2 regions of the Streptomyces sp. NBC_01717 genome follow, and region 1 is predicted to be linked to the other one. Evidence: riboswitches for the same ligand, from Rfam matches in the RefSeq annotation. Region 1 holds a riboswitch; the other holds the start of a gene.
What was found. A riboswitch is a leader RNA that binds a small molecule or an ion and turns the genes downstream of it on or off. The one in region 1 is predicted to bind cyclic di-AMP.
Positions count from the first base shown of each region.

Region 2: linked by a shared signal. The riboswitch ahead of OHB49_RS25415 (LysM peptidoglycan-binding domain-containing protein) and the one ahead of OHB49_RS37510 (transglycosylase SLT domain-containing protein) in region 1 are both predicted to bind cyclic di-AMP.

Region 1 covers NZ_CP109178.1:8,281,836-8,296,326, forward strand. Annotated here, with positions in the region: gene OHB49_RS37475 (AraC family transcriptional regulator) at 1-736, opposite strand, end outside; gene dacB (D-alanyl-D-alanine carboxypeptidase/D-alanyl-D-alanine endopeptidase) at 1,237-2,859, opposite strand; gene OHB49_RS37485 (hypothetical protein) at 3,130-3,549, opposite strand; gene OHB49_RS37490 (hypothetical protein) at 3,546-3,746, opposite strand; gene OHB49_RS37500 (hypothetical protein) at 4,138-4,353, shown strand; gene OHB49_RS37505 (hypothetical protein) at 5,029-5,184, shown strand; cyclic di-AMP (ydaO/yuaA leader) riboswitch at 5,819-6,006, shown strand; gene OHB49_RS37510 (transglycosylase SLT domain-containing protein) at 6,009-6,776, shown strand; gene OHB49_RS37515 (GNAT family N-acetyltransferase) at 6,910-7,524, opposite strand; gene OHB49_RS37520 (DinB family protein) at 7,583-8,134, opposite strand; gene OHB49_RS37525 (GMC oxidoreductase) at 8,516-10,144, shown strand; gene OHB49_RS37530 (carboxymuconolactone decarboxylase family protein) at 10,148-10,627, opposite strand; gene OHB49_RS37535 (NAD(P)H-dependent amine dehydrogenase family protein) at 10,624-11,703, opposite strand; gene OHB49_RS37540 (MFS transporter) at 11,886-13,082, opposite strand; gene OHB49_RS37545 (DeoR/GlpR family DNA-binding transcription regulator) at 13,157-13,915, shown strand; gene OHB49_RS37550 (winged helix-turn-helix transcriptional regulator) at 14,058-14,491, opposite strand, start outside.
Region 2 covers NZ_CP109178.1:5,588,705-5,603,195, forward strand. Annotated here, with positions in the region: gene OHB49_RS25370 (hypothetical protein) at 1-133, shown strand, start outside; gene OHB49_RS25375 (serine/threonine-protein kinase) at 130-1,662, shown strand; gene OHB49_RS25380 (YfhO family protein) at 1,987-4,521, opposite strand; gene OHB49_RS25385 (glycosyltransferase family 2 protein) at 4,655-5,614, shown strand; gene OHB49_RS25390 (GtrA family protein) at 5,611-6,012, shown strand; gene OHB49_RS25395 (SurA N-terminal domain-containing protein) at 6,151-6,807, shown strand; gene OHB49_RS25400 (nucleoside triphosphate pyrophosphohydrolase) at 6,821-7,783, shown strand; gene OHB49_RS25405 (cytochrome P450 family protein) at 7,793-9,106, shown strand; gene OHB49_RS25410 (transglycosylase family protein) at 9,212-10,147, shown strand; cyclic di-AMP (ydaO/yuaA leader) riboswitch at 10,448-10,618, shown strand; gene OHB49_RS25415 (LysM peptidoglycan-binding domain-containing protein) at 10,622-11,320, shown strand; gene eno (phosphopyruvate hydratase) at 11,606-12,886, shown strand; gene OHB49_RS25425 (FtsB family cell division protein) at 12,989-13,459, shown strand; gene OHB49_RS25430 (DUF501 domain-containing protein) at 13,530-14,138, shown strand; gene OHB49_RS25435 (Ppx/GppA phosphatase family protein) at 14,135-14,491, shown strand, end outside.

The DNA of each region.
Region 1 (14,491 bases):
ACTGGTGGGGTGACTTACCGGTGCTGGCTCTGAACTGCCTGCTGAACTGGCTCGCGCTCAGACCGGTGACCGAGGCCAACTCGGCTACGGGCAGCGGCTCGGAGAGCCGTGTCTCCATCAACTCACGTGCGGACATGAGCTGTCCGCTCGTCAGTCCTGATGACGCGCTGTCGCGGTCCACGGACCGGCCGGCCGCGTGTGTCCGGGCGAGCTGAGCAGCGAGTGTCCCCAAAAGGTGATCCACGTAGGTACGGGCGGAGGGCTCCCGGAGCCGCACGACGCCGTCCAGAGCCAGGACGAGTTGCTCGATCAGCGGATCGGAGCTGCCCAGCTCCTCGGCGAGTTCCACCGTCCCGCCCTCACCGTGTGCTTCCTGCAGGACCGAGTCGCTGAGATACAGGTGGACGGTGTCGAGTCCCCCTTGGAGCTCGACGTCCAGCGCGCGGCCCGCGGGGTGGAGGAAGATCCCCCCGGCCGGGATCCGCTGGGCCCGCATCGACCGGCTGATGCGGCGCCGGACGGTCACCGGGCCGCCCAGGTGCAGGATCAGCAGGTGGGTGGGTGCAGCCTCGAATGTCGCGTGATACGGCTGTTCCCGCTGGGTGGAGACGTAGGCGTGCTCCCAGCCCAGTCCTGAGCTGGTCCGCTCCGGGCTCACCCCTGGCCGGCGCAGGATGCCGGCGGTGTCGAGGAGCCCCAGCTCAGGCATGGTTTCGCCCGAGGTCGAAAGTCCCATGCGATTCTCCCGTGCGGTCCGCGCCATATCATTTTATTGAATGTTGGATCATTGTGATGTATTCCCTGCCGGGCCGCCAGGGCCTGCCCACTGATCCGGCCGGCCTTCGGCGAGCGTCTGCCTAAGGGCTGTCCCGTAATCCCCGGCGGGCGCGCGACGACGGCCACGGCACCTCGCCGCGTTGTCAGAACGCCCGAATACGACCGGTATGAGGACGCCCCTCCGCCTTGCGATGCACCGCATCCGACGCCAAGCGCCGATCCACCAGGGATTACGGGACAGCCCTTGGTCGCGCGGGTTGCCGTAGGCGGCGGCCCCTTCCGACCTGAACCCGACATCAGCACCCCTGATCACCTCGCGCGTGCTGAGCCGCGCGGGCGGCCGGCAACGGCGCCAGGTGAGGGGCGGGGTGCGCCCCCGCCCCTCACGGTCGACCTCCGGCCGGACCAGACCGGCGCCTCGCGGAGCCGTGCGCTGTCCTGGAGTACTCCGACCGTCGCTCAGCAGCTCACAGGCTTCGTCCAGGAGCATTCGAGGTCGGTGCGCCCGGACTGCGCATCCCTGGCAGTGGGCGTATCGGTCGAGGGACGATCGGACCGGGCCGTACCTTGCGGCTGCTGTGCGCCCTTCACGCTGTAACCCGCGAGCGCCGCTCCGACCGCATCCTCGATGTTCTTGACCGAGCTCGCGACGTAGTTGTTGCTGACGAAGCTGAAGACGAGCTTGCGGCCGTCGGCGTCCGTGACATAGCCGGAGAGCCCCGAGACGCCGGTCAGCGAGCCGGTCTTGCCGTGCAGATTGCCCGCAGCCGAGGTCCCGCACATGCGGGAGCGCAGCGTCCCGCCGGCCATCCGGTCGGACACGCAGGCGATCGGCAGGGCGTCGTACCACTCCTGGAACCACGGTTGATGGCGTGCGGCGACCAGCAGTTCGGTGAACTGCTCGGTGGACACCACGTCCATCCTCGACAGGCCGGAGCCGTCCATCTGACGCAGGTCAGCGGGGTCCAATCCGAGGGTACGCAGGTGGTCAGCGATCGCCGACAGCCCGGCCGACCAGGTGCCGCTGCCCTTCACCTCGTAACCGATGGTCTTGACCAGCACCTCGGCATGGTTGTTGTTGGACAGCTTCAGAAACGGGGTCAGCAGGTCCTTCAGCGGCATCGACGGATGGGACGCCAAAGTCGTGGCACCCTGCGGAACGGCCTTGCCCAGCACCGTCCCCCGGGTCACCTTCACTCCGTGTGCGGCCAGCGCGTCCGCGAAGACGGCGGTCGCATAGCCTGTGGGCTCCCAGACGCTGGTCCACGACGTGGCGGGTGCGCTCTCGACGGGGATCTTGCCGCTGACCACGATGGTGTTGCTGCCATGCATGCGATCGACGGTGATTGTACGACTCTCACCGGCGGCGACCGTGGTGGCACGGTTGTCGATGCGGACGTAGTCGTTGGACGGGGTGGCTTTCACCGCGGGCGCTGCGCCGGGCGCGGAGCCCGGGGTCACCGAGAGGAGCACGGTGCCCGCGTCGTAGTCGGTGTCCGGGGCCACCGTCAGTGGAGAGATCTGCGACGAGTAGTAGGCGGACTCGTCGTCGGCCGCCCAGGACGCGCCCAGCCGGTTGCTGTCGAACCGGGTGTCGTCAGCGACCAGTCGGCCGGTGATCCGGCGGATCCCGGATGCGGCGACCGTGGCGGCCAGCCGGTCGTAGTCCTCGGCCAGCATCGTGGGGTCGCCGGTGCCGCGAAGATACAGGTCGCCCTGGATCACGGACCCGTGTCGGGAGCCGTCCGCGAGTACATCGGTACTGAACCGGTAGTCGGGGCCGAGCAGCGCCATGGCCGCGGTCGACGTCAGAAGCTTCGTACTGGATGCGGGGACCAGACGCCCGTCGCCGTTGTGTTGATAGAGCGTCTGCCCGGTTTCGGCGTCGCTGACGACGACTCCGACCTGGGCGCCGTTCAGCCGGGTGTCGCTGAGGATGTGGTCAAGGGTTTGCGACAGGCCGGGCGCCGGGGTGTCTGCCCCGGCCGGGGCTCCTGAGGTGGCGGTGAGAGTCAGGCTCGCGGCGACGGCCCAGAGCAAGGCCCGATGGCGGAATCTTCGGTGAATCGTTGGCATGCGCATGGAAAGAGATCATCAGGCATCCGGATCCTCGGCGGAAGGCCTACGTCGTTCGGATCCGAGGGCGGCCGGGCCGGGGTGCCAAGGCGTGGCGGTGGGCCGGAGCTGTACTCCTGTCCGCCTGCCCTGGACGACCTTCAGCGGAGGTCCTTCTTCCTGGCCCGTGCCCAACGATGGTCTTGGACGAGCAGCGTCACAGGCTTCTCGGCTGAGCGAAATCAGGGGGGGTGTCGCTGGTTGCCGGGCGGGGACTTCGCCCCCGCCCGGCATGGTTCAGCGCACGTCCTTCAACTTACCGTCTGTGGTGAGTTGCAACGCCCCGGTCAGGGCTTGGTCGCAGCCGTCTTCGGCCTGTTTCAGAGTGATTGTGTGTGAGGCGTTCAGGATTGGCGTGCCCGAATCGTCCGACAGCCGAAGTGTCACACGTGGTGTCCGGTCGTTGAAGCTCTTCGGGAGATCCACCGAGACGTGCACCTGGTCGCCGTACACCCGCAGTGCACCCGTCGTGCAGTGTTTTGCGGCGCACAACCGGTACGTGGTGGCCGTGTCGTAGGGCAGGGATTCGGCCCGCCAGGACACGCCAACCGTCGGGATGAGGTCGAGCGCTGGGCACGGTTCCGGACGCCCACCGCAAGCAGTGAGCGTGGCCAGGGCTGCGAGTGTGACCCCGGCGCAGCGCAGTGCGCGGGTCAATACTTCTTCACCAGGCCGGGCAGTGCGTCCTCGGCCAGCTTGATGTCGGTAAACAGAATCCGGGCCTCGGACTCATTGGCGGCCTCGGCCGGCCCGAGGTCGGGCGCCGGCGGCACGGCCGACGCTGACACTGGCTCGGTGTCCGCCTGTGCTTCGTAGTTGGCCGCTGCTGCGAAGCCACCGGTGAGGGTCAGCACCAACATGGCGGCGGCGGCCCGTTGCCCACTTCGCCATCGGGGTCTTCGCCTGTTGTGTACGTTCGTCGGCGGCATTGTGCCCCTCCCCAATTTGTCCCGAGCAAGATCGCTGGGAGCATGAGTATGCAGGAGTCCCCAGCGTTCATGGACAGGTCAACTGAAGAAGCGACACCGACCTGAGAGGGCGTTTGCGCAGGTAAGTTCCAGAAGGCGGCTTTGCTCATTGTCCTTCTTGCTCAGGTTCGGGGAGTACGCGAACTTCGTCGCCTCCTGCCGTGCAGGCCCTGCAGTCCGTTTCGCTCGCTTCTGTCCGACGCCCGATGGACCCTGATCGAGCCGCCCCTGACGGCGTGGCGGAAAGCCCGGCTCCAGGGCCTCGGCGTGAAAGCGAATGAGTGGGTTCACGGCACTGCACCACGTCAGAGACACCACCTTCGCCGAGGACGCCTCACAGCTCCGGACGGGCAACGGGCCCCGCGCCATGGCTACCTGGCGCAACCTCGTCATCGGAGCCCTTCTCCTTACCGGCCGCCACGGCATCGCCGCCGCCCTCAGAAGGAACACCCGCGACGCCACCCGGCCGCTGCACATCCTGGACATTCCATGATCAGAAAGCGGTCGAACCGGCTTCACGCCGAGGCCCTGTGTCCGCAACCGGTACAACTTCCCGTTCATGTGGTGAACATGGTGGATCTGGAGGGCAGCTGATCGGGATTCAGGTGACATCGGCTGATTCAATCGGTTCGGAATAGACCTTGCCCCGACTCCGTCACGACGCACCTGATACGCGACGTAATTCTTGCCGGATCGAATCGATTACGAGGGCCGCGCAACGTGGGAACACACCAGGCGCCAAGGGGTGCACGCGAGCGCATGCCGACTTGCAGGGTTTGCTTCAACACGGCGTCTCCTCTGATGAATGGATGGAGTTGGACAGGGTTGTGGTGGAAGGAATCGAAGGGTGGAATGCTTGCCTCTCGACTCCGTGGCACTTCCCCTTCTTCCAGCGGTCGCTGGATCAACGCCAACGCAAGGCGGAAAGTGGGGCGTTACCGTATTGCATCCGGAGCAGGCGTGCGCACTGCCGGTTTCGACGCGCAGGATGAGGACGGATTCGCATGATCAGCCGAGGCACTGACTGCCGTCGAAGGCTGTCCCGCATCGCCGAGCAGAGGCCTCGCTGCATTGCTCCGGCCTGTCGTGCGACCGATTCCGAATTCCTCCGCGAACCGGGCGGGCCCGAGGAGTACTCGTCCGAAGGGGCGAAGAGAAGGATCTTGCGGTGTGCTCCCGCATTGCCGAGAAGCTGAAGAAGGTCGATCCGGCAGCCTTCGAAGGCCGCGTCGGGTTCATCCGGCCGGAGCTCCTCGACCGCCGGCTCAGCGATGGTGATCACGATGCGCCTCGTCCGGACGGCTGGTGTGCGGCAAGCCGGTGACCGGGCGATGGTCGCGCGGCGAGAGCGACGCAGCGACACGATGATCAGCACCCCGGGCTCCCCATGGCCATCACTTCTCTCGTGCTGCCGGACGGCCCCGGCGGGCGGGTAGGGCGTTTGCGCACCGTGACAGCCATGCCGATGGGGCGTACGGCACCTCCTGCGCCCATCGGGACCGTCGTTCGCGTGAGCCTGCGCGCCCCGGCCGGTGCGCGGCCGCTCGTGTGCCGCAGCCGGTGGAGCGCGTGACGCGCTGCCGCATCAGCTGTCGCCTCCCGCGGGGGGACGCCCGTCCCGACGAGTCGATGGACGGTCGCCCGCCCATAGATGTCTTAAATGTCGGAATTCTGGCAATGAATAGGAATTGCTCGCTTTGCCAGTGAATGCATGATCCGCACAGGTCGAGGTCCTGCCTGCCGGGCAAATCGCCCATTTCGGGCCGAGTGGTGAGAGTCACTTTCCCGGCCCGCGGACGCAACGGCGTACCGCTCGGTTCCCTTCCCCGCAAAGAAAGTTGGCTTCGCGGGCGGGTGTGGATTGCGGATAATTCCCCGACTCGATCTTGTAAATGAATTGTGATCGAAAAGTGGGGGCTTGTTCAGGTCGGAGTTTCTCGCTTACGGTCACCGTCAATCCGGATGGAACGCCGAATCCTGCCGCCGTCCGGGAATCCGACCACCCACGTACGGCAGGAGCGGGGGACCCAGGTAAGCAGCCGATCCGGTATCCGGAACGGCTAGGGGTGAAGCCGTATTCCCATACGGCCAGGCAACTCCAGCCTGAACCCGACAGCTCACCTCGTAGGCGACGGAGAGGAATGCATCATGCCCGCAACGGGTAACCACCGTCGTCGTAAGTCCAGTTCGCTGAGTCGCGGTTTCATCGCCGTGACCGCGGGCGGAGCCGCTCTCGCACTTCCTGTGATCGGTGCGACCACTGCTTCGGCAGCGCCGGCACAGTCCGTCGCCACCGTCACAAAGACTGTGGCGCCCGCTGTGGCCCCGGCCAAGGGAATTTCCGCTGTGAAGGCCACGCCCTCCGTCTATTCCGTGATAGCCGGTGACACTCTTTACAAGATCGCCACTGGACATTCCGTGAGTGGTGGCTGGCAGCAGCTGTACCAGGACAATCGCGAGGTCATCGGAGCCAACCCCGCCCTGATCAGCCCGGGCATGAAGCTGACCCTCGGTGCCAAGGCTGAGACCCCGGCTGTCGAGTCCAAGCCCGCCGCGAGCAGTGCCACTCCCGCCGCCGCGAAGCCCACGACGTACACGAACGACCTCGACGGCTGGATCAAGGAGTCGCTGGCTGTCATGGCGCAGCACGGCATCCCCGGCAGCTACGACGGCATCCACCGCAACATCATGCGCGAGTCCTCGGGCAACCCCAAGGCCATCAACAACTGGGACTCGAACGCCGCCAAGGGCACGCCGTCCAAGGGGCTCCTGCAGGTCATCGACCCCACGTTCAAGGCCTACCACGTGTCCGGCACGTCGATGGACCCCTACGACCCGGTCGCCAACATCACGGCTGCGTGCAACTACGCCGCCGCCAAGTACGGTTCGATCGACAACGTGTTCGGGGCGTACTGACGCCCGGTTGCGTTGATACCGGTTCAGGAGTGACGGGTGGCGAGGGTCCGAGGGGGCCTCGCCACCCGTTCCTGTCTCTGCTCGATGGATTCACATGTCGACCGCCGCGATCAGCAGGGGCGCGGGGCGACGATCAGAAGTCGATCCGCATGACGGCCCGCCTGGGTGTGGGCCTGCTCACCTCGACGAACCCTGCGTCGGCGAAGACGTCACGGCTGCCGACGTGGAGTTCGCCCCAGGTGATTTCCACCCCTGGCCGCGTGATCATCGGGTAGCCCTCGACCGCGCGGGCCCCGCGGTCGCGCGCGAAGCCGATCGTGGCGCGCGCGAGTGCGTACGTGATGCCGCGCAGACGGAAGCCCTTGCGGGTGACGAAACAGGTCACGGCCCAGACGCTGTCGTCGGTCCTGTCCTCCTGCCGTCCGGTCCAGGGGACGCGGGCGCGGAGCAGGCGGGGGTAGGACGTCCGGGGCTCGATCGCGCACCATCCGACCGGCTCGTCGTCCAGATAGGCGACGAGACCGCTTGTCGAAGGCGCACCGGCATTTCCGCAACCGGTCTGCTCACGCAGGCGCTCGGCCCGTTCGGCCAGGGGGACCGAACCCCACTGGGAGCCCGTGATCTTGAAGCGCTGGCACTGGCACATGGACGGATAGTCCGTGGTGCCGAAGATCGTCTGCAGGTCGTCCCACGATGCTTCTTCGGCGGGGACGATCGCGAGCTGATCATCCGGGATCGGCTGGGCCATGCCTGGCATCATCACCGCCCCGCCGCTACCGGAACCGGCCTGTCCGAGAGTGTCGGTCTCATCGTGGCGGGTCCTCCCCGACGAGCCCGTCGATGGATTCGCGGATGAGGTCGGCGTGTCCGACATGGCGTGCGTACTCCTCGATGAGGTCGATCAGCAGACGCCGGAGACTGGGTGACTGCCCGCGGGAGTTGGTGAACGCCGCGAGGTGTCCGACGCCACCCTCGGCCAGCGCCTGCCGGACGTTGGCGCGGGAGCGGGCCGCAGTGTCCTGCCAGAGCGCCATGAGTTGCTCGGGGGTGTCCCCGGCGGCCGAGGACCACTCCCAGTCGGGATCGGCGTCCCAGTCCACCGTGTCCCACGGGGGAGCCGGCTCCCGCCCGAGCAGCTTCTGGGACAAGACGTCGTCCTCCACGAGGGCCAGGTGCTTGAGCAGCCCGCCCAGGCTGATCTTCGAGGCGGCGGCCGTCGTCCGCAGGCCGGCCGCGTCCAGACCCGCGCACTTCCACGCCAGCGTCCTGCGCTGGCGTTCCAGGGAACCCACCAGGGTGTCGATCTCGTTGCCCGCGACCGGTGGTTCCTCGAGCAACGGCTCGTTGTTCTCGCTCATGGCGGGCAGGCTACGGCCAATTCCGGTCGATCTGCTTCCGGAATATGGGGAGTTGTTGTCGGAGCGTGAGGAGTCACGATCGAATCCGTCCGAACACCTCATGGGGCTACCGCATCGGCCGTGGATTCCAGCTTCCTCGCCTGATGTTCGCGACCCGTCACCGGGCCCTGCTGCCTGAGTCGCTGCTTGGCGCTCGGCGGCGGTCGAGCGGCACCGAGCCGGGACCGGCCCGCTGTGCGCTGACGCACGGCGTGGTGTGTCCGGGGCGTGCCGTGAGTGGGCGCAAGTTACCCACAGGTATGTAGTGACTTGACACGCAAACGGCAGTAGAACCAGTTTCACTCTGTCGAGAGTGAGGCGTGTCACATGAGTGACTCTACCATGCGTGATGTAGGCCCCAAGGGCGTATCGCGTCGAAGATTCATCACAGGAACTGGTTCTATTTTAGGAGCCGTGGCCCTCGCGGGTCACAGCACCCCGGCCCAGGCCGGGCTCGGTTCCGCAGCCGCTCCGATCGACTCCGGGGCCCATGTCCCGGCCCTCGTGATCGGCACCGGATACGGCGGATCCGTCGCCGCTCTGCGTCTCGCCCAGTCAGGCGTCGACGTGCACATGATCGAAATGGGGATGGCCTGGGACACCGCGGGCCCGGACGGCAAGATCTTCTCCAACACGACATCCCCGGACAGCCGGTCGTACTGGCTCCGCACCAGGACCAAGCAGCCCCTCAGCAACTTCCTCGGTTTCCCCATCGACAAGGACGTCACCCGCAGCACCGGAATCCTCGACGCCGAGGAGTTCGACGGGATCACGGTCTACCAGGGCCGCGGCGTCGGCGGCGGCTCGCTGGTCAACGGTGGCATGGCCGTCACCCCCAAGCGCGAGAACTTCGGAGCCGTACTCCCGTCGGTGGACGCCGACGAGATGTACGGGATCTACTACCCGCGCGCCAATGCCGGCCTCGGGGTCGGCATCATCGATCCAGCCTGGTTCGAGACCGCCGCGTGCTACCAGTACGCCCGGGTCGGGCGTAAGCACGCCCAGCGTGCCGGCTTCCCGTTCGTCTTCGTGCCCACGGTGTACGACTGGGACTACATGAAGCAGGAGGAGGCCGGAACCGTTCCCAGGTCGGCGCTGGCCGGCGAGATCCTGTACGGCAACAACTACGGCAAGAAATCGCTGCAGAAGACGTACATCGACCGGATCAGGGCCACCGGCAGGGTCGCCATCTCGCCGCTGCACAAGGTCACTTCGGTCGCACCGGTGACAGGCGGCGGCTACACGGTCGTCATCGACCAGCTCGACACCGGCGGTGCCACCACGGCCACCAAGACGGTGACCGCGGACCGGGTGTTCTTCGCGGCCGGCAGCGTGGGCACCAGCAAGCTGCTGGTCAAGCTGAAGGCCACCGGCGCGCTCCCCGGCCTGAACAACGAGATCGGCAAAGGGTGGGGCGACAACGGCAACGTCATGTGCGGCCGGGCCAACCACCTGTGGGACCCGACCGGCAGCCTCCAGGCTTCCATCCCCACGGGCGGTATCGACAACTGGGCCGCCGGTGGTGCGTTCGCCGAGGTCGCCCCGCTGCCTACCGGGATCGAGACGTTCGCCTCGTTCTACCTGTCCATCACCAAGAACCCGAACCGGGCCGAGTTCGCCTGGAACGCTGCGACGGGCAAGGTCGACCTGAACTGGCAGACCGCCTGGAAGCAGCCGTCCATCGACGCCGCCAGGACGATCTTCGACAGGATCAACCAGAAGGAGGGGACGATCTACCGGACCGATCTCTTCGGTACCTACAAGATCTGGGGCGACCACCTGACGTACCACCCGCTCGGCGGCGCGGTGCTGAACCGGGCCACCGACAACTACGGCCGCCTGCACGGCTACTCCGGCCTGTATGTCATCGACGGCTCGCTGATCCCCGGCAACACCAGCGTCAATCCGTTCGTCACCATCACCGCGCTCGCCGAACGGAACATCGAGAAGATCATCGCCACCGACCTGTGACGATCAACGGCCGGGCAGCGCGCACACGGTGTCGAGGCCCAGCACATGGTTGAGCCGGCCGAACGCCAGCCATGATCCGATGCTCATGCTCAGCTCCACGATCTCGAGCTGGCTGTAGTGCGCGCTCATCCGGGACCAGAACGTTTCGTCGAGGTTGTGGTGATCGAGGGCGTACCGCTCGGCGTATTCGGCGGCCAACCGGGTCCGGTCGTCGAAGACGTCGGTGGTACGCCACTGGGTCACCGCGTCGGCGAAATCCTCCTCGACCTTCACGCCGTCCCGTTCGGTCCGCCAGTCGAGACAGAAGACGCACCCGTTGATCTGGGCGATCCGCAAACGCGCGGCTTCGAACTCGCGTAGTCCCAGGGTCGTATGGGCGTACACCGCCAGCGAGAAGTTCGATGCGGCGATCCCGATCCCGGGCACCATCTCGCCCCACACGTACTCGATCGCGTCCTTGCCGTCGGGGATGTCGATGTTCATGGTTCTCTCCTTCCGAGCCTGCCGACTGCGGGGCGCAGCGGGACGTCGAGCGCGTCGTAGAGTCCTGGTTCCGCGTTCACGAGCCAGTCGATGGCGTTCACGAGCCGGCCCACCGCGGTGGCGTTCCCGCCCGCGGATCTGTTCTCGCCCTCGTCGGTGGCTTCGACCGTGACCTCGATGCGCGGGCGACCCTCGATGATCACTCGATGCGCACCGTCGCCGTCGGGCGGTGTCGGCCAGTCCGGTGCGCAGGAGGGGTGAATGCGCGTGATGTGCTCGATGACGATGCGGGGTTCGCCTCCGACGATGCCCTGCACTTCGAACCGCACCGCGCCCTGGGTGCCGCCCTCGAACGAGCCCATCGTCCTGGTGCTCACCGTGGCGTCCAGCGGGCGCCGTTCCAACGTCTCCCGGATGTCGTCGAGTTCGGCTCCCAGGGCTCTGGCCATCAGCCGTATCTGCCCACCCCACACCATGGTCGGGACGGTCGGTGCGAGCATCAGTGGCTCGTACTCCATCGGCTGGCCCATGCCGACCAGGTACCGGACCGATTCCTCCTGCTCGTAGGTGGAGTAGTCGAAGATCTCCTGGCAGCGGATCACGTCCACGGAGGTGCCGAGTCCGCTGATCAGCAACGGGAGTACGTCATTGCCCCAGCCGGGGTCGACACCGGAGACGAACAGTGAACCGCCACCGTCCGCGATGGCGGCCAGCACCGGATCCCGCAGCTCAGGCGGGGCGCCCAACTGGTCGTACAGGGCGTACAGCGCCGGGGTGACGACCACGGCCCCCGCCCGGATCGCCCTGCTGATGTCGGCGAGGGCGTCGTCGGGGCGGATGTCGCCGGACGCGGCGTACACCACGGCCCGGGGGCCGGTGGCCAGCACGGCACCGACGTCGTCGTTCGCCACGACCCCCAGCGGACGACCGAGTCCACCGAGCTCGCCCGCGTCACGTCCCACCTTGTCCGGGTTGTGGACGAGCACGGCCGTGAGCTCGAGCGCCGGATGGGCCTCGACAGCGCGGATTGCGGCGCGGCCGACGTTGCCCGTGCCCCAGACCACCGTGGAAATCATGCGCGGAGGGTAGCGAGAGGGCCTATCAGTTCCTAGTGCCGTGACGCGACGAGTTTGCCGGGCGCGGACAGGGGAGGCGGCTCCACCGGCACGTGGCTCGGGCTGCGCGCTACGTCGTCAGGGCGATGGATACACCGCGGCACCGGGTGTGCTGCGCACCGGGCTCGCGGGGTTGGTTCCGGTCATGCTGCCTCGGCCTCCAGACGACTGGGAGCGGCGTGCGGCGAGCGGAGTATGTGGGCCGAGCACGCGGCCACGACGCAGAACCCGAGAGGCAGCAGGAAAGTCAGGTTGAGCGGCATGAAGTGCGTCAGCGGTCCGATGACGGCGGGGCCGGCGAGCATGCCGAGGTAGCCCAGGCCGGCGACGCGCGAGACGTTCGTTCCGGCGGCGCTCGGATCGGCGTGGCCGGCGGCGCTGAAGAGCTGGGGGATGCAGCCGGACAGCCCGGCCCCGAACACGGCCCAGCCGGCCAGGGCCAGCGGGATCCACGTGGAGAAGGTGGCCGTCGTCAGACCGACCGCGGCCAGGGCCGCCCCGTAGCGGAGGATGGCCACCGGCCCGAAGCGCATGGCCACTCGGTCGGCCAGCAGTCGACCGATCGTCATGGCGGTCGAGAACGCACCGTAGGCGAGAGCTGCGACGGCGGCGGAAGCGTTCAGGACATCCCGCAGATGCAGAGTGCTCCAGTCGTTGGCGACGCCTTCGCAGAGCATGAGCATCAGCGCGAGCGCGGCCAGCGCCCAGATGCGGCGGGATGTCCGGTGCGCCGGCTTCGTCGTCACACCGGCGGGAGCCTTCGCGGCAGGGGAGGGGGCGTGTGCGGCAGGCAGGAGCCCGCGGGCGGCGAGCGCGGCGACGGCGAGACCGAGCACGGCCACTGAGCCGAGGGTCACCGCCGGGCTCCAGCCCCAGCTGAGCGTGCGCGCGCCGAGCAGCGCGGCAAGGACGCCGCCGATGGAGAACGTGGCATGGAAGGCGGACATGACGGGGCGTCCGTAACCCCGCTCGACCTGGATGGCGTGCGCGTTCATGCTGACGTCCAGACAGCCGTTGCCGAGTCCGAGCAGCGCAAGTGCCGCTCCCAGCGTCCACGCGTCCGTGGCCAGGCCCGGCAGGACCACGGCTGCGCTGCACAGCGCCGCGCTCAGCGGTACGACGGTGCGGGCGCCCCACCTGTCGGTGAGCGGGCCCGTGATCCGCATCCCCGCGAAGGCTCCCGCGCCGAGGAGCAGCAGCAGCCAGCCGAGCACGGCGTGGCTGATGCCCACGTGGCGCTCGACGGCAGGGATGTGGACGACCCACATCCCCAGGACGAAGCCGTTCAGGGCGAAGTAGGCGGTAGTGACCAGTCGGCCGGTCCGCAGCGATCTCTCCATGCCGATGAACATAACGAACATCTTTGATGTTTGAAAGATTGCATTTTGAACATCAATGGTGTTCTATCGCTGATGTGGCAAGTACGGATCGACTGAGACGGATCACCGAGGCGGTACGCGACGCGGGCAGTGCCGGCGTCGCGGAGCTGGCTGCCCTGACCGGCGCGTCGGAGATGACCATTCGCCGCGACCTGGAGACCCTGGCCGGGCAGGGCATCCTGGAGCGGTACCGCGGAGGAGCGAGGAGCCTGCTGCTGCGCGGCGACGAACCGCCCTTCGGGCTGCGGGCGACGGAGGGACTGGAGGCCAAGCGGCGCATTGCCTCCGAGGTCGCCGGGCTGATCGCCGACGGGGAGTCCGTGGTCCTCGACAGCGGTACCACCTGCCTGGAGGTGGCCCGGGCGCTGGAGCACCGGCGCCTGACGGTCATGCCGCTCTCCCTGCACGCGGTGAACGCGCTGACCGGAGCGCCGGACCTCACGCTTCTGGTGCCGGGCGGCCGCCCCCGGCGGGGCGAGCTCGCACTCACCGGCCCGCTCGCCGAGGCATCGCTGGCCGCCCTGCGTTTCGACACCGCGGTCATCGGCTGCTGCGGACTGAACGCGGCGAACGGCCTGACCGCGTACGACTTGGACGACGCCGCCACCAAGCGGGCCGCGATCGCATCGGCCCGCCGGGTCATCGCGGTCACGGACGGCGCGAAGTTGTCCCGTACCGCCCTTGCCTTCGTCGCGCCCGCCACCGCACTGCACGCCGTTGTCACCGACGAGACCGCGCCCGAGGACGAGGTCGACGCATTGGCTGCCGCGGGCGTGCATGTGCGACAGGTATGACCTGTGCGTCAGTTGAACGGCACGCGCCCCGGCGTTCCGTGCTGATGCTGTCCAGATGTGAGTGCTCGCCGCGGTGAGCGCGCTGCGGAGCAGCAGCCTCCGCTGCCCGGTGGGCCGGTCGCCGCTGCTCCACCGCACATGGTTATTCGTGATCGAGATCCATTCCTGCGGCAGGCCGCGAGGGTCGACGACCGCCGCTATTGGCCCTGGTCCGCGTGGCGTTGGCGGCGAGCAGGGCCAAGCCGAGCGGCGTGAGTGTGTGCAGCACGCTGGTCGCGTAGCGGACGCTGGCGATCAGCTGCGAGTCGCGCAGCGCCTTGGTGTGGAAGGTGACGGTGCCAGGGGATATGCCGAGAGAACGGGCCAGTTCACTGCCGGTGGCCCCGGTGGCGGAGGCACGCAGTACAAGTGCACGAGTGCGGCCCAGCAGCGTGGTCAGCGGGACCGCGTCGGCGTCGGCGATGTCTGCCGTTGCGGCCGCTCGCTCGTGGCGCATGGGGTAGACCAGCACGGGCGGTAACTCGGGGTCGGCCAGCACCACGGCTGAACCCCAGCAGAAGTACGAGGGCACCAACC
Region 2 (14,491 bases), 2.7 Mb from region 1:
TGCGCGCCCTGGGAGCTCCCAAGCCCAGCCTGCGCAGCGCGCGTCCGCGCCCACCCCACCCCACCGCATCGACCAGGTCCGCGCCGAGCTCGACGAGCTGAGCGACTACCTCCGTAAGGAGGAGGACCGTTGAGCGGACGCGTCATCGCCGGGCGGTACGAGCTGGCGACCATCCTGGGCCAGGGCGGCATGGGCCAGGTCTGGACGGCGTACGACCAACGCCTGGACCGCAGGGTCGCGGTGAAGCTGCTCCGGCCCGACCGGGTTGCCGGTCCCGGCGGCAGCGGTGCCGCCGAGGAGCTGCGGCGCCGGTTCGTGCGCGAGTGCCGGGTCACCGCCCAGGTGGACCATCCGGGCCTGGTCACCGTCCATGACGCGGGCAATGACGGCGACGACCTGTTCCTCGTCATGCAGTACGTCGAGGGCTCCGACCTCGCCGACCATCTCGCCGAGCACGACCCGTATCCCTGGCAGTGGTCCGTCGCCGTGGCCGCCCAGCTCTGCGCCGCGCTCTCCGCCGTGCACGCCGTGCCGATCGTCCACCGCGACCTCAAGCCCCGCAATCTGATGGTGCGCCCGGACGGCACGATCACCGTCCTCGACCTGGGCGTAGCCTCCGTCCTGGACAACGACACCACCCGGCTCACCCACACCGGTACGCCGATCGGTTCCCCGGCGTACATGGCGCCCGAGCAGGCGATGGGCGGCGCCGTCGGCCCGTACACCGACCTCTACGCGCTCGGGGTGCTGCTCCACGAACTGCTCAGCGGGGACGTGCCGTTCGCCGGGTCCACCGCCCTCGGTGTGCTGCACCGCCACCTCTACGAGCCGCCGCTCCCGGTCCGGCAGATCCGGCCCGAGATCCCCGAGCCCCTCGAAGCGCTCGTGCTGCGGCTGCTCGCCAAGGACCCGCAGCACCGTCCGGCGAGCGCCCAGGAGGTGTACGAACACCTCACCCCGCTCCTACCGTCCCGCTCCACGGGGCTGCCGTCCGGCCCGCTCGACCCGACCCGCCCCTTTCTGCGGCCGCACGCCCCGTGGCCCGATCTCGTCACCACCCCGCCCGCCGCGCAGCCGGCGCCGGTGGCCGCCAAACCGGATGTCGCGGCCGCCGTCGACGAGGTGAAGCAGCTGCTCGGGCAGGGCAGGATCACCCAGGCCGTGGACATCCTCGGTGGCATCCTCCCGGCCGCGGCCGAACAGCACGGTGAAGGTTCGCCGGTGGTCCGCATCCTGCGCAAGCAGTACGCGGCGACGCTCATGGACGACGGGCAGTACCGTCGTGCCCTGCCCGAACTGCGCCGCCTCGCCGACGACCGCGCGGCGGAGGCCGGCCCGGCCGACACCCAGACGCTGCAGTACCGCTACGACGCGGCGCAGTGCCTGGAGCAGCTGGGCGAACCGGCTGCCGCGCTCGCGGAGTACCGCGCGGTCCTGCCGTACTACGAGAACCAGTACGCGACGGGCACCGACCCGGCCCGTTCCTTCGAGATCCGTCAGCGCATCGGGTATCTGCTGCTCGCGGTCGGCGACCACGCGGCGGCACGCGGGCAGCTCCAGGCACTGCTGTACGACACCGAGCGGATGTACGGGCCGCACCACCCGCTGCCGGTGGAGCTGCGCCGCCAGCTCGACCGGCAGATGCAGGTCCGCGGCGGCTGAGCGGACCGGACGCGGCGGTCCGGTCCGGTCCGGTCCGTGAAAGCAATGACACCGGGCACCGCCGCGGTCACCGGTACGCCATCGACAAGAGGGTGACACACACCGGTGGCACGCTCACGATCGACCGGAACGCCCCGGCCGCGATCGTGGGGAGCTGAGGCCGCCGGGCATGGCTGACTGAGCGACCACCCCAAGGGCCTTTCGTTCGGACCCCGAGAGCCCAGCATGATCCGAACGAGAGGCCCTCATTCCCCACCGTCGCTCGCGCCCGCAGGCCGGTCCGACGGGACGTGCCGTCGGACCGGCCTGCGGGCGGGGGCCGGGTCAGTCCGGTCCCGCCAGTACAAGGTCCTGCCGCCCGGCGCGTCGACGCACCAGCGCACCCCACACCGCCACTGCGGCCAGCACGAGCAGCGCGCCCGCTCCGACCGTCGAACCGGCCCGCAGCCCGGGCGGCCGGAACGTGCAGTCCACAGAGGACGCGTGGGCGGGGACCGGCACCGCGACCAGTCCCAGATACGAGTCGGCGGGGCGCCCCTCGCAGCTCCAGCCGGCGATCCGGGGCGCGGCGAGCACGACGGTTCCGCGGCTTCCGGGCGGCAGTTCGGCCCGGACGCCGTCGTCGGTGAGGCGGACGGACGTCGCTCCTGTGCGCCGCAGCCCGGTCACGGCCGCGGCCAGCCGGTCCCGGTCCAGACAGCCGAGGGCCTCGCGCGGCACGGTCCCGGCGCGGACGGACCGCAGCGTGACCACGACCTGCCCGTCGGCGCCCACGATCCGTCCAAGTGGTTCCATCGCGGCGCGGCGGGCCGGCAGCAGGCCCCGGAGCTCGGTCTCCTGGCCCGCGCCCGGCCGATCGCTCACCTGCGCCGAACCGAACACTCCGGGAGCCCACAGATACACCTCGCTGCCCGCCGGACAGCGGGCGGTCAGCTGGTATGTGCCGCGCCCCACCCGGTGGGTGCGGTCGTCCCGATCCTCGACCGGAGCACCGCTCACCGTCCGGAGGGTCGTCCGCGGCAGGGTATAGACCCGTGAACCGAGCAGTGCCTCCTGGTTCCGGAACGGCGACGGGCCGAAGGACGGCGCCGCGCCCGGTTGCCGCACCGTCACCAGCGGCGGCACCTGCTGCCGCGCCACCGTCACCGGCCGGTCGTCCGGTGCGTTCCACCGCTGGTGCGGGTCGCGCGGCCCGTGGACCCGAGCACCGACCGAGAAGATCGCGTCGGTGACGGGGTTGTCCAGGCTCTGCACGGCCCGGCCGTGGGACGTCCAGCCGCCGCCGAGGGCGGCGAGCGTGCGGGTCAGCACGGCCGGCGTATGGCTGCTGTAGTACGCGGCGCCCTGACCGCCCACGAGCAGTGGATCGTTGGCGGTGGTCCGCTCCCCACCGGGGTCGGTGCGGTAGCGCGGCCAGCCGTCCACGCGGGCCACCGCGTCGGCCTGTACACGCTGCCGCTCGCCCCAGGGCGCGTAGTGATCGAGCTGGGCCAGGCGCTGCCGGTCGGCGAACGCAGTGGTCGCCGCGGCCTGCCCCACCAGCGCACCGGTCAGCAGCAGCACGGCGGCGAGACCCGCCCGACGGCCCCGGGCGGGCAGGGCGAGCGCGGCGGCCGTCGCCACCAGACCGGCCGCGAACAGCAGATACGACCGGTGCGTGGCCAAGTCGCTGAAGGCCGCCCCCGCCGCGATCAGCACCAGCACCGCGCCTCCGCCGACCAGGGCCCGGGGCCCCGGCCGGCCGTACGAGACCGAGATCCAGGCAGCGATCACCACCAGACCGGCGAGCACGAACGTCTGCCGGTACGGACTGCCGTTGGGCGTCGCGAACGCGTGCCAGAGGAGATGGGTCGGCCCCCACTGCAGCGACAGCCCGACCCCCGCCACCAACCCCGCCCACGCCCACCGTTCGCGCCGCGGCACACCCCGCTGGAAGACGAGTGCGCAGGCCGGGAGCAGTGCGACGGCGCTCAGGAAGAGGGCGGGAGTGAAGAAGCCGTACGTGCCGGGGAACAGCCGGGCCAGCACATCGGGCCAGGCAGCTGGCTGGAACGTCCGGTCCCAGCCGGGGTAGGCGTGTTTCGTGCCCAGGTAGACGGGAATCAGGACGGGCGCCGCGAGCCCGATCCCCACCAGTACGCTCCCGGCCGCCCGCGCCAGCCCCCGTATCGCGGCCTTCGCCCTCCCGGCCCCCTCCTCACCCTCCGTCAGCAGACGTACCACCAGCACCAGGGCGGCCCCCAGGGTCGCCATGTACGCCGTATAGAAGTTGGCGACCCACACCACCGCGACGAGCAGCGGAGCCACCATGCGATGGCGCCCCGTCCGGGCCCACTCACCGACCAGACAGAGCAGCGGCAGGGCGATCAGACCGTCCAGCCACATCGGGTTGTACGACGCCTCGGCGACCGACCAGCCGCACAACGCGTACGAGCCGCCGAGCACCCCGGCCGGCCACCAGCGCCCGCCCCGCAGTGTCAGCAGCAGGAATGCCATCGCGGCCGCAGCGGACGCCATCTTCACCACGGTCACCACGTACACCGCGAGGTCGATGCGGTCCCGGGGGAAGACCCCGACGAGCAGTGCGAACGGGCTGGTCAGGTAGGTGCCGAGATCCGGCAGGAAGCTGGTGCCGTACGCGGACGACCAGTTCAGGAACAGGCCGCCGTCGCCGCGCCCGTGCAGCAGGTCCCAGAGCCGGGTGTGGAACGGCACGAACTGATTGCCTAGATCATTGACGCTCCGGGTGCGCGGCCCGAACGGAAAGCTGCGGGCCCTGGCGTCGCCCGCGCACACGGTGGCCGTGGTGATCAATGCGGCGAGCGTGGCCGCGGCCGTGCGGGGACGGAAAGTCGGCATACGGACGAATATCGCAGCCGTGAAAGTGATGAGCAGTACGGAACCGTCATTCAATAGTTCAATTCACCTGATGGTTGCTCACTGTCCATGTCCGGCCTGCATGTCTGACGTACCGACAGGGTGAGATGCTCCTGTGCTGATCTCGTTAGTAGTGCCTTGTTTCAACGAGGAGGAGATCCTCGAACGCTTCCATGCGCGTGCCACGGACGAAATGAGCCGGCTGGCGCACGAATTCCAGATCGTCTACGTCGACGACGGCAGTGCTGACCGCACGCTGCCGATCCTGGAGGAGCTGGCGGTAGCCGACCCGCGGATCCGCTATCTCTCCTTCAGTCGCAACTTCGGCAAGGAAGCCGCCATGCTCGCCGGCCTCCAGCACGCCGACGGCGATGCGGTCGTCATCATGGACGCGGATCTCCAGCACCCGCCCGAGCTCGTCGGCCGCATGCTGGAGGAGCACGCCCACGGCTACGACCAGGTGATCGCCCGCCGTAACCGCAAGGGCGACCGCGTCACCCGCACGCTCGGTGCCCGCGCCTACTACTCGCTGATCAACCGCCTGGTGGACGTGGAGCTGGTCGACGGGGTCGGCGACTTCCGGCTGCTGTCCCGGCGTACCGTCGACGCGGTCCTCGAACTCACCGAGTACAACCGCTTCTCCAAGGGCCTGTTCGCCTGGGTCGGATTCCGGACGACGACCTTCGAATACGAGAATGCGGTCCGTGAGAAGGGCAGCTCCGCCTGGACGATCGGGAAACTTCTCAACTACGGACTCGACGGGCTGCTCTCCTTCAACAACAAGCCGCTGCGCGCCGCCCTGTACCTGGGGATGGTGCTGATGTCCGTCGCCTTCGCCTACGCCGCCTGGATCGTCGGAGTCGCCCTGGTCAAGGGAGTGGACACGCCCGGTTACGTCACGCTGATCGTCGTGGTCACGGCCCTCGCCGGGGTCCAGATGGTGATAGTGGGCGTGGTCGGCGAGTATGTCGGCCGCATCTATTACGAGGTGAAGCGGCGCCCGCACTTCTTGGTGAAGGCATCCAATACCGGCGTACCGAATCAGCAGCGGCCGCGGGAGTTCGTACGCCGATGACGGTCACGGCCCAGATGACCCGCTTCGCTCTCGTCGGCGTCGTGAACACCGGTACGTACTACGGCTGCTACCTGGCCCTGCTGACCGTACTGCCGTACCTGGCCGCGCATGTGATCGCGTTCGCGTTGAGCATGACCGGCTCGTTCCTGCTGAACTCGTACTTCACGTACCGGACCCGGCCCACCTGGCGGAAGTTCCTGCTCTTCCCGCTCACCAACGCCGCCAACTTCGTCATCACGACCGGCGGTGTCTGGCTGCTGGTCGACCATGCCGGCTTCAGCAGCCGCTATGCACCGCTGGTCGCGGCGGTGGCGGCCATCCCGATCACCTTTGTGGTCTCCCGCGCGATCATGCTGCGACCGGACGCGAGGCTCAAAGCGGTCGAACGCGTGCGCTGAGCGGACCGAATTCGGCCCACATCCCCAACTCCTGCCGAATCGTTGGTCGAACCAGTGGCCCGGATCACGACCACTGCCTAACATCGATCACCGCAAGGTCTTGTGCACCGCCGCACAATCTCTCCCCGGGAGGCTCCTTTGCACCGCCGCCGTCGCACCGCGCTCGTCGTCTCCGCCGCCATGCTCGTCGCGGCGCCGCTGCTCTCCGCCTGTGGGAACCAGGCCCACCCAGGTGCCGCAGCCGTGGTCGGAGGGGACCGGATCGAGGTGTCCACCGTGCAGGCCCAGGTGGCGGAGGTACGCACCGCGCAGCGCGAGTCCGACCAGTCCGTCCAGCTCATCAACAAGTCGGGGCAGCTCGGCCGGGCCAAGCTGCACGGGATGATCTTCGACCGGATCCTGGACAAGGCCGCCGCGGACGCGGACGTGACGGTCAGCCGCAAGGAGATCCAGGAGATGCGGCAGTCGGCGGCCACCCAGTCCGGGGGAGAGGCACAGCTGCGGACGATGATGCTCCAGCAGAGCTGGGTCGCCCCGGACCAGATCGAGGCCGTCCTGCGCGAGCAGGTCCAGCTGACGAAGCTGGCCCAGGCGCTCGGCGCCGACCTGCAGCAGCCCGCCGGGCAGAAGGCCGTCGGCGACGCACTCACCGCGGCGTCGAAGTCGTTGCACATCGACGTCAACCCGCGCTTCGGCACCTGGGACGACAAGCAGACCCAGCTCGCCAACTACAAGGCCCCGTGGATCACCCAGGTCACCAAGCCCGCCCAGCAGGAAGCCGCAGCAGGCGCGTAGGTAGGTTGGTGGGGTGAACGCTGAAGATCCCGGTCGTATCGTCCTGCTCACCGCCAGCCACCGGGTCGCGCCCGGGCTGCTGTCCTGGCCGGCCTGGCAGACGCTGCAGGCCGCCGACCGGGTGCTCTGCGCCGAGCAGGACCACCCCCAGCTGCCGTATCTGCGCGAGGCGGGCGTCACCGTCGAACACGCCGCGCCCATCGCGCAGGAGCTCGTCGACGCCTGCGCGGGCGGCCGGACCGTCGTGGTCGTCACCGGCGGTGAGGGCAACCAGCCGCTGACGGACGGGCTGGCCCGGCTCGCCGGATCGGGCCGGGTGCAGATGCCGAACCTGGAGCTGCTGCCCGGCTCGTACGATCTGCCGGGCGCCCGCCTCCTCGATCTCGTCCAGGTCATGGACCGGATCAGGGCCGAGTGCCCCTGGACGTCGCAGAAGACCCACCAGGGGCTCGCCAAGTACGCCATCGAGGAGGCGTACGAACTGGTCGAGGCGATCGAGGACGGCGACCGCGACGAGCTGCGCGAGGAACTCGGGGACGTACTCCTTCAGGTCGTCTTCCACGCCAGGATCGCGGAGGAGGACGAGGACCAGCCGTTCTCCGTCGACGACGTCGCGGCCGCCCTCGTCGAGAAACTGATCCACCGCCATCCGCATGTCTTCGGCGACGAGACCGCCGAGACCCCGGAGGACGTGCACGCGCACTGGCTGCGCACCAAGGCCATCGAGAAGCAGCGCGACTCGGTCACCGACGGGGTGCCGCTCGGCCAACCCGGCCTGGCGCTGGCGGCGAAGCTGGCCGGCCGGGTCCGTACCGCCGGACTCGATGTGGCGCTCCCCGCGGGGGACGGCATCGGGTACGAGCTCCTCGCCCTCGCCGTACGCGCGGAACAGGACGGCACCGACCCCGAGGCCGCACTGCGGGCCGCCGGCCGCGCATACCGGGACGCGATCCTCGCGGCGGAGGGCAACGGATAACGTCAGGGGGTGAACGACAGCCCCGCCGACACCCCTGCCGACAGCCCCGCCGACGCTCCTGCGGACGCCCCCGAACTCTTCACATGGGAGTTCGCCACCGACCCGTACCCGGCCTACGCCTGGCTGCGTGAGCACAGCCCCGTGCACCGCACCGCGCTGCCCAGCGGGGTCGAGGCATGGCTGGTGACGCGGTACGTGGACGCCCGGCAGGCCCTCGCCGACACCAGGCTCTCCAAGAACCCGGCGCACCACGACGAGCCGGCGCACGCCAAGGGGAAGACCGGCATCCCGGGCGAGCGCAAGGCGGAGCTGATGACGCATCTGCTGAACATCGACCCGCCCGACCACACGCGGCTGCGCCGCCTCGTCTCGAAGGCGTTCACGCCGCGCCGGGTCGCGGAGTTCGCGCCGCGCGTGCAGGAGCTGACGGACCGCCTCATCGACAACTTCATCGAGGAGGGGAGCGCGGACCTCATCCACGACTTCGCGTTCCCGCTCCCCATCTACGCGATCTGCGATCTGCTCGGCGTTCCGCGCGAGGACCAGGACGACTTCCGGGACTGGGCGGGCATGATGATCCGCCACGGCGGCGGGCCGCGCGGCGGGGTGGCGCGGTCGGTGAAGAAGATGCGCGGCTATCTCGCCGAACTGATCCACCGGAAGCGGGAGAACCCCGGGGACGATCTGATCTCGGGGCTGATCCGGGCCAGCGACCACGGCGAGCACCTCACCGAGAACGAGGCCGCCGCCATGGCCTTCATCCTCCTCTTCGCCGGCTTCGAGACGACGGTCAACCTGATCGGCAACGGGGTGTACGCCCTGCTGCGCAACCCCGAGCAGCGGGAGCGGCTGCAGCGTTCGCTCGACGCGGGGGAGACGGGGCTGCTGGAGACCGGCATCGAGGAACTGCTGCGGTACGACGGCCCGGTGGAGCTGGCGACCTGGCGGTTCGCCACCGAACCGCTGGTGCTCGGCGGGCAGCGGATCTCGGCGGGCGACCCCGTACTGGTGGTGCTCGCCGCCGCGGACCGGGATCCGGAACGGTTCGCCGACCCCGACACGCTCGACCTCTCCCGGCGTGACAATCAGCACCTCGGCTACGGTCACGGCATCCACTACTGTCTGGGGGCGCCGCTCGCCCGACTGGAGGGACAGGCCGCGCTGGCCACACTCCTGAGGCGCCTCCCGGACCTGCGTCTTGCGGTGGAACCTACCGATTTGCGGTGGCGTGGGGGGCTCATCATGCGCGGACTGCGCACTCTTCCCGTGGAGTTCCATCCCGGACATCGCTCCGGTGAAGGTGACACTCTGTCAACTCCGTGACTTTCACGTGATCTGCGCTGCATCGACTTGTGACAAGCGTTCGACTGCCGCTACGTTCACCGTTCGACTCACCAGTCACTTGTCAGTCACACGGAAGGCAACCCCATGGGCTCCGCGAACGGCAGACACCGTCGCCCTCGTCAGGCACCCGCCATCGTCGTCGCCGCAGGCGTCACCGGCTCGGCCATCGCCATCCCGCTGCTCGGCGCGGCCGGTGCGCACGCGGCCGACGCCACGACCTGGGACCGGGTCGCCGAGTGCGAGAGCGGCGGCATGTGGAGTGCCGATCTCGGCAACGGCTTCTACGGCGGTCTCCAGTTCTCGCAGGACACCTGGAAGTCGTACGGCGGCGAGGCGTACGCCTCGCGTGCCGACCTCGCCAGCCGCTCGCAGCAGATAGCGGTCGCCGAGAAGGTCCTCGACGACCAGGGGCCACGGGCGTGGCCCAGCTGCGCGGTGATCTCCGGGCTCACGGTGGACGGGACGCTGCCGGGTGTCGATCCGGGAAGCCTGCTGTCGCCCGACCCGACGGAGAGCGCGGACCCGTCCGACGAGGCCTCGGACGAGGCGAGCGCAGAGGGCGGATCGAAGTCGTCGTCCGCCAAGTCGTCGGAGAAGTCGTCCGGCAAGACGTCGGGCAAGGCGTCCGGTCAGGCATCGAGCGAGCCGTCAGCCGATGTGTCGGATACATCCGGTTCGGCCGACTCGTCCCGCTCCTCCGGTTCTTCCGGCAGCGAGGCGGGCGGTAAGCACCGCGGCGCGCCGGCCCCCGAGGCGGGCCAGGGCATGGGAACGGGCGGTGACCGCGACTCGGGCCGCCATGCTTCCCGCGGTAACGGTGACGGACGCGACACGCGCGACTCGGCCGCGGACGGCACATACACCGTTCGGCCGGGCGACAACCTCTGGGCGATTGCTGATGCACAGAAGGTTCATGGCGGATGGCCGGCGCTCTATGAGGCCAACAAGACTGCTGTCGGCGACGACCCGGATCTCATTCTTCCTGGCCAGAGCCTCGATCTCGGTGTGAAGGCGGAGTGAGACCGGTCTGATCAACAGCTTAAATCACCCCAAAAATAGGGGTAGTTCAGAGGCCTATGTCCACTTATGTGTAAGTGAGACATGGGTCTCTTTGCGTTAATCGGCGTGTCTCGTCTGTCAGGCCTGTCCGCATCGCCCCCCACCTGCGAAAACGATGACCGGCCGGACGTGAGTAGGGGATGATTGTCAGTTATGTCCGTCTTTGAATGTGGGGGTTGCGTGCGTTTACGGTCGGAACCGCTCGCACCGCGGGCCCCATCGACCGTCACGCCGAATCCTGCCGTCGGTCGAAGGGAACAGACGCGTAAAGCGCCGTAGGCAGGAGCGGGGGACCCAGGTAAGCGCCGGGCCCGATGGTCGAAAGACCGTCAGGACCGGCTTGGGGTGAAGTCGCGTGCTAGGACATGCGACCGGGCAACTCACTTGGCCCGAACCCGACAGCTCACCTCGTAGGCGTCGGTGAGGAGAATTTGCATGCTGCTGAACAGCAAGGGCAAGCACCGTCGCCCGTCCAAGGCCGTCCGTGTGGCCACGCTCGCCGGTGTCGCCGGTGCCGCCATCGCCGTTCCCCTGATGGGTGCCACGGGTGCCTCCGCGGCCTCCGTCGCCACGTGGGACGCCGTCGCCCAGTGCGAGTCCGGTGGCAACTGGTCCATCAACACCGGCAACGGCTACTACGGCGGCCTGCAGTTCTCGCAGTCCAGCTGGGCCGCCGCCGGTGGCACGCAGTACGCCCCGCGGGCCGACCTGGCCACCAAGGCCCAGCAGATCGCCACCGCCGAGAAGCTCCTCGACATGCAGGGTCCGGGTGCCTGGGGCTGCGCCGGCGCCGGCAACCTGACCAACGACGGTGTCGACCCGGGTGTCGACACCGGCTCCGCCGCCGCGAAGCCGGCCGCGCCGAAGCCGGCCGAGCACACCGAGGCCCCCACCGCCTCCCGCTCGGACCGCGGCACCGCCCCCGAGGCCGCGAAGACCGTCACCACGCCGACCGGCCAGAAGGTCGCGAAGGGCGACGGCGAGTACAAGGTGAAGGCCGGTGACTCGCTCAGCAAGATCGCCGAGGCGCACAAGGTGAAGGGCGGCTGGCACCAGCTGTTCAAGCTGAACAAGAACATCGTCAAGGACGCCGACCTGATCTTCCCGGGTCAGCAGCTCCACCTGACGAAGTAGTACGAGCCTCAGCAGAAAAGCGCTCTCTCTCCTCCCTGAGCACCCCGACCCGGCGCGGATTCCCCCGTACGCGCCGGGTCGGGGTTTCTGCGCTCACCGTTCAACCGTTGTGGTTACTGCTCAGTAGATTTCTGAACGTTTGCCCGTCTACGGGTGCCCTTGGGTCCTTTTTCGTCCCAGGAGGCGGGCGGTCGCCGAACGCAGTGCGCCAGGGCGGTTAGGCTCTTGGCGCAAGGCCAAAGCGACCCTGCACAACCAGCGTCATATCCCAGAAGGAGATGCCTCGTGCCGTCCATCGACGTCGTCGTAGCCCGGGAAATCCTCGACTCCCGCGGAAACCCCACGGTCGAGGTCGAGGTTGGCCTCGACGACGGCAGCACCGGCCGTGCTGCTGTTCCGTCCGGCGCCTCCACCGGTGCGTTCGAGGCCATTGAGCTTCGCGACGGTGACCCCAACCGCTACCAGGGCAAGGGCGTCGAGAAGGCTGTCCTCGCCGTGATCGAGCAGATCGGCCCGGAGCTCGTCGGCTACGACGCGACCGAGCAGCGGCTGATCGACCAGGCGATGTTCGACCTGGACGCCACCGAGAACAAGGGCTCGCTCGGCGCCAACGCCATCCTCGGCGTCTCGCTGGCCGTCGCCCACGCCGCCTCCGAGGCCTCGGACCTGCCGCTGTTCCGCTACCTCGGTGGCCCGAACGCGCACCTGCTGCCCGTCCCGATGATGAACATCCTCAACGGTGGGTCGCACGCCGACTCCAACGTGGACATCCAGGAGTTCATGATCGCCCCGATCGGCGCGGAGTCCTTCTCCGAGGCCCTGCGCTGGGGCGCCGAGGTCTACCACACGCTGAAGAAGGTCCTGAAGACGAAGGGCCTGTCGACCGGTCTCGGCGACGAGGGCGGCTTCGCGCCGAACCTGGAGTCGAACCGCGCCGCCCTGGACCTCATCCTCGAGGCCATCAAGGAGGCCGGCTACGCCCCGGGCAAGGACATCGCGCTGGCGCTCGACGTCGCCGCCTCGGAGTTCTACAAGGACGGCAAGTACGAGTTCGAGGGCAAGTCCCGCTCGGCCGCCGAGATGACCGAGTACTACGAGGAGCTCGTCGCCGCGTACCCGCTGGTCTCCATCGAGGACCCGCTGTACGAGGACGACTGGGCCGGCTGGAACGTCATCACCCAGAAGCTCGGCGCCAAGGTGCAGATCGTCGGCGACGACCTGTTCGTCACCAACCCGGAGCGTCTGGCCCGTGGCATCGAGGAGGGCTCCGCCAACGCCCTGCTCGTCAAGGTCAACCAGATCGGTTCGCTGACCGAGACCCTGGACGCCGTCGAGCTGGCCCAGCGCAACGGCTTCAAGTGCATGATGTCCCACCGCTCCGGTGAGACCGAGGACACCACCATCGCCGACCTCGCCGTCGCGGTGAACTGCGGTCAGATCAAGACCGGCGCCCCGGCCCGCTCGGACCGTGTCGCCAAGTACAACCAGCTGCTGCGCATCGAGGAGATCCTCGACGACGCGGCGGTGTACGCGGGCCGCTCCGCGTTCCCGCGCTTCAAGGGCTGATCGCAGGCCCGTCACGGGTCAAAGGCACCGGCCTCCGTCCGTCCCCGCACTCGGTCCCGTACCGTGTGCGGGGACGGACGTGCGTAGTGGGGAGGCGGAGACATGGCCGCGAAGGACCGGGACCGGTTCTCCACCGCGACCCGGCTGCGGCTGCTCGGAGAGCAGACCGCCGCTCGTGTCTACCGTTCCCAGAACCGCCGTCAGGCCCGCCGTTCCCGGCTCACGGGCCGGGCCGCTTTCCTCGCCCTGGTCGTCTGCTCCCTGGTGGTGGCGCTCGCGTACCCGATGCGACAGTACGTGTCGCAGCGCGACGAGATCGCCGACCAGGAACGGCTGGCGCAGGAGGCGGAGGCACGCACCGAGGAGCTCCGCGACGAGAAGGCGCGCCTCCAGGACGACGCGTACATCCGGCGGCTGGCCCGGGAGCATCTGCACTACGTCCTTCCCGGGGAGACCGGTTACACCGTGGTCGACCCGGACGCGGCCAAGGAGCGCAGCGGAGGGTCGGAGGAGACCGACCGGCCGTGGCACTCGAACCTGTGGGACGGCGTGGACTCCGCCGACCGCGACTGACCTCTTCTCCCTTTCTCCTGATCCGCTGCGGAACCGCAGTTCAAGCATCCCGAGTAGAACCAAGGCAGGCATGGAAACGCCCCCTCCCCAGACCGAATCCACCACGCCCACCGAGGCGGACATCGCCGCGTTCCAGCAGCAGCTCGGCCGCCCGCCGCGCGGGCTGCGCGCGATCGCGCACCGCTGCCCGTGCGGCAACCCGGACGTGGTCGAGACGCAGCCCCGGCTGGAGGACGGTACGCCGTTCCCGACGACGTACTACCTGACGTGCCCGCGCGCGGCGTCCGCGATCGGAACGCTGGAGGCGAACGGCGTCATGAAGGAGATGACGGAGCGTCTGGCCACGGATCCGGAGCTGGCGGCGGCGTACCGCAATGCCCACGAGGACTACATCGCCCGGCGGGACGCGATCGAGGTGCTGGAGGGCTTCCCCAGTGCGGGGGGCATGCCGGACCGGGTGAAGTGCCTGCATGTGCTGGTCGGGCACTCGCTGGCGGCGGGTCCGGGGGTGAATCCGCTGGGGGACGAGGCGATTGCGATGCTGCCGGAGTGGTGGCGCAAGGGGCCGTGCGTGACGTCGTGCGAACCCGCGGCCGAGGCCGGCACCGCAACACCGTCCGGCGACCCCGGAGCGGGGTCCGGGACGGATTCCCAGGCATCACGACAGGAGCGTCCATGACCCGCGTTGCCGCCATCGACTGCGGAACCAACTCCATCCGGCTGCTCGTCGCCGACGCCGACCCCGCCACCGGTGAGCTCACCGAGCTCGACCGGCGGATGGAGATCGTCCGGCTCGGGCAGGGAGTGGACCGCACCGGCAGGCTCGCCCCCGACGCGCTGGAGCGGACCTTCGCCGCCTGCCGCCGGTACGCGGCCGTCATCAAGGACCACGGCGCGGAGAAGCTCCGCTTCGTCGCCACCTCCGCCTCCCGCGACGCGGAGAACAGGGACGAGTTCGTCCGTGGCGTGCTGGAGATCCTCGGCGTCGAGCCCGAGGTGATCAGCGGCGACCAGGAGGCGGAGTTCTCCTTC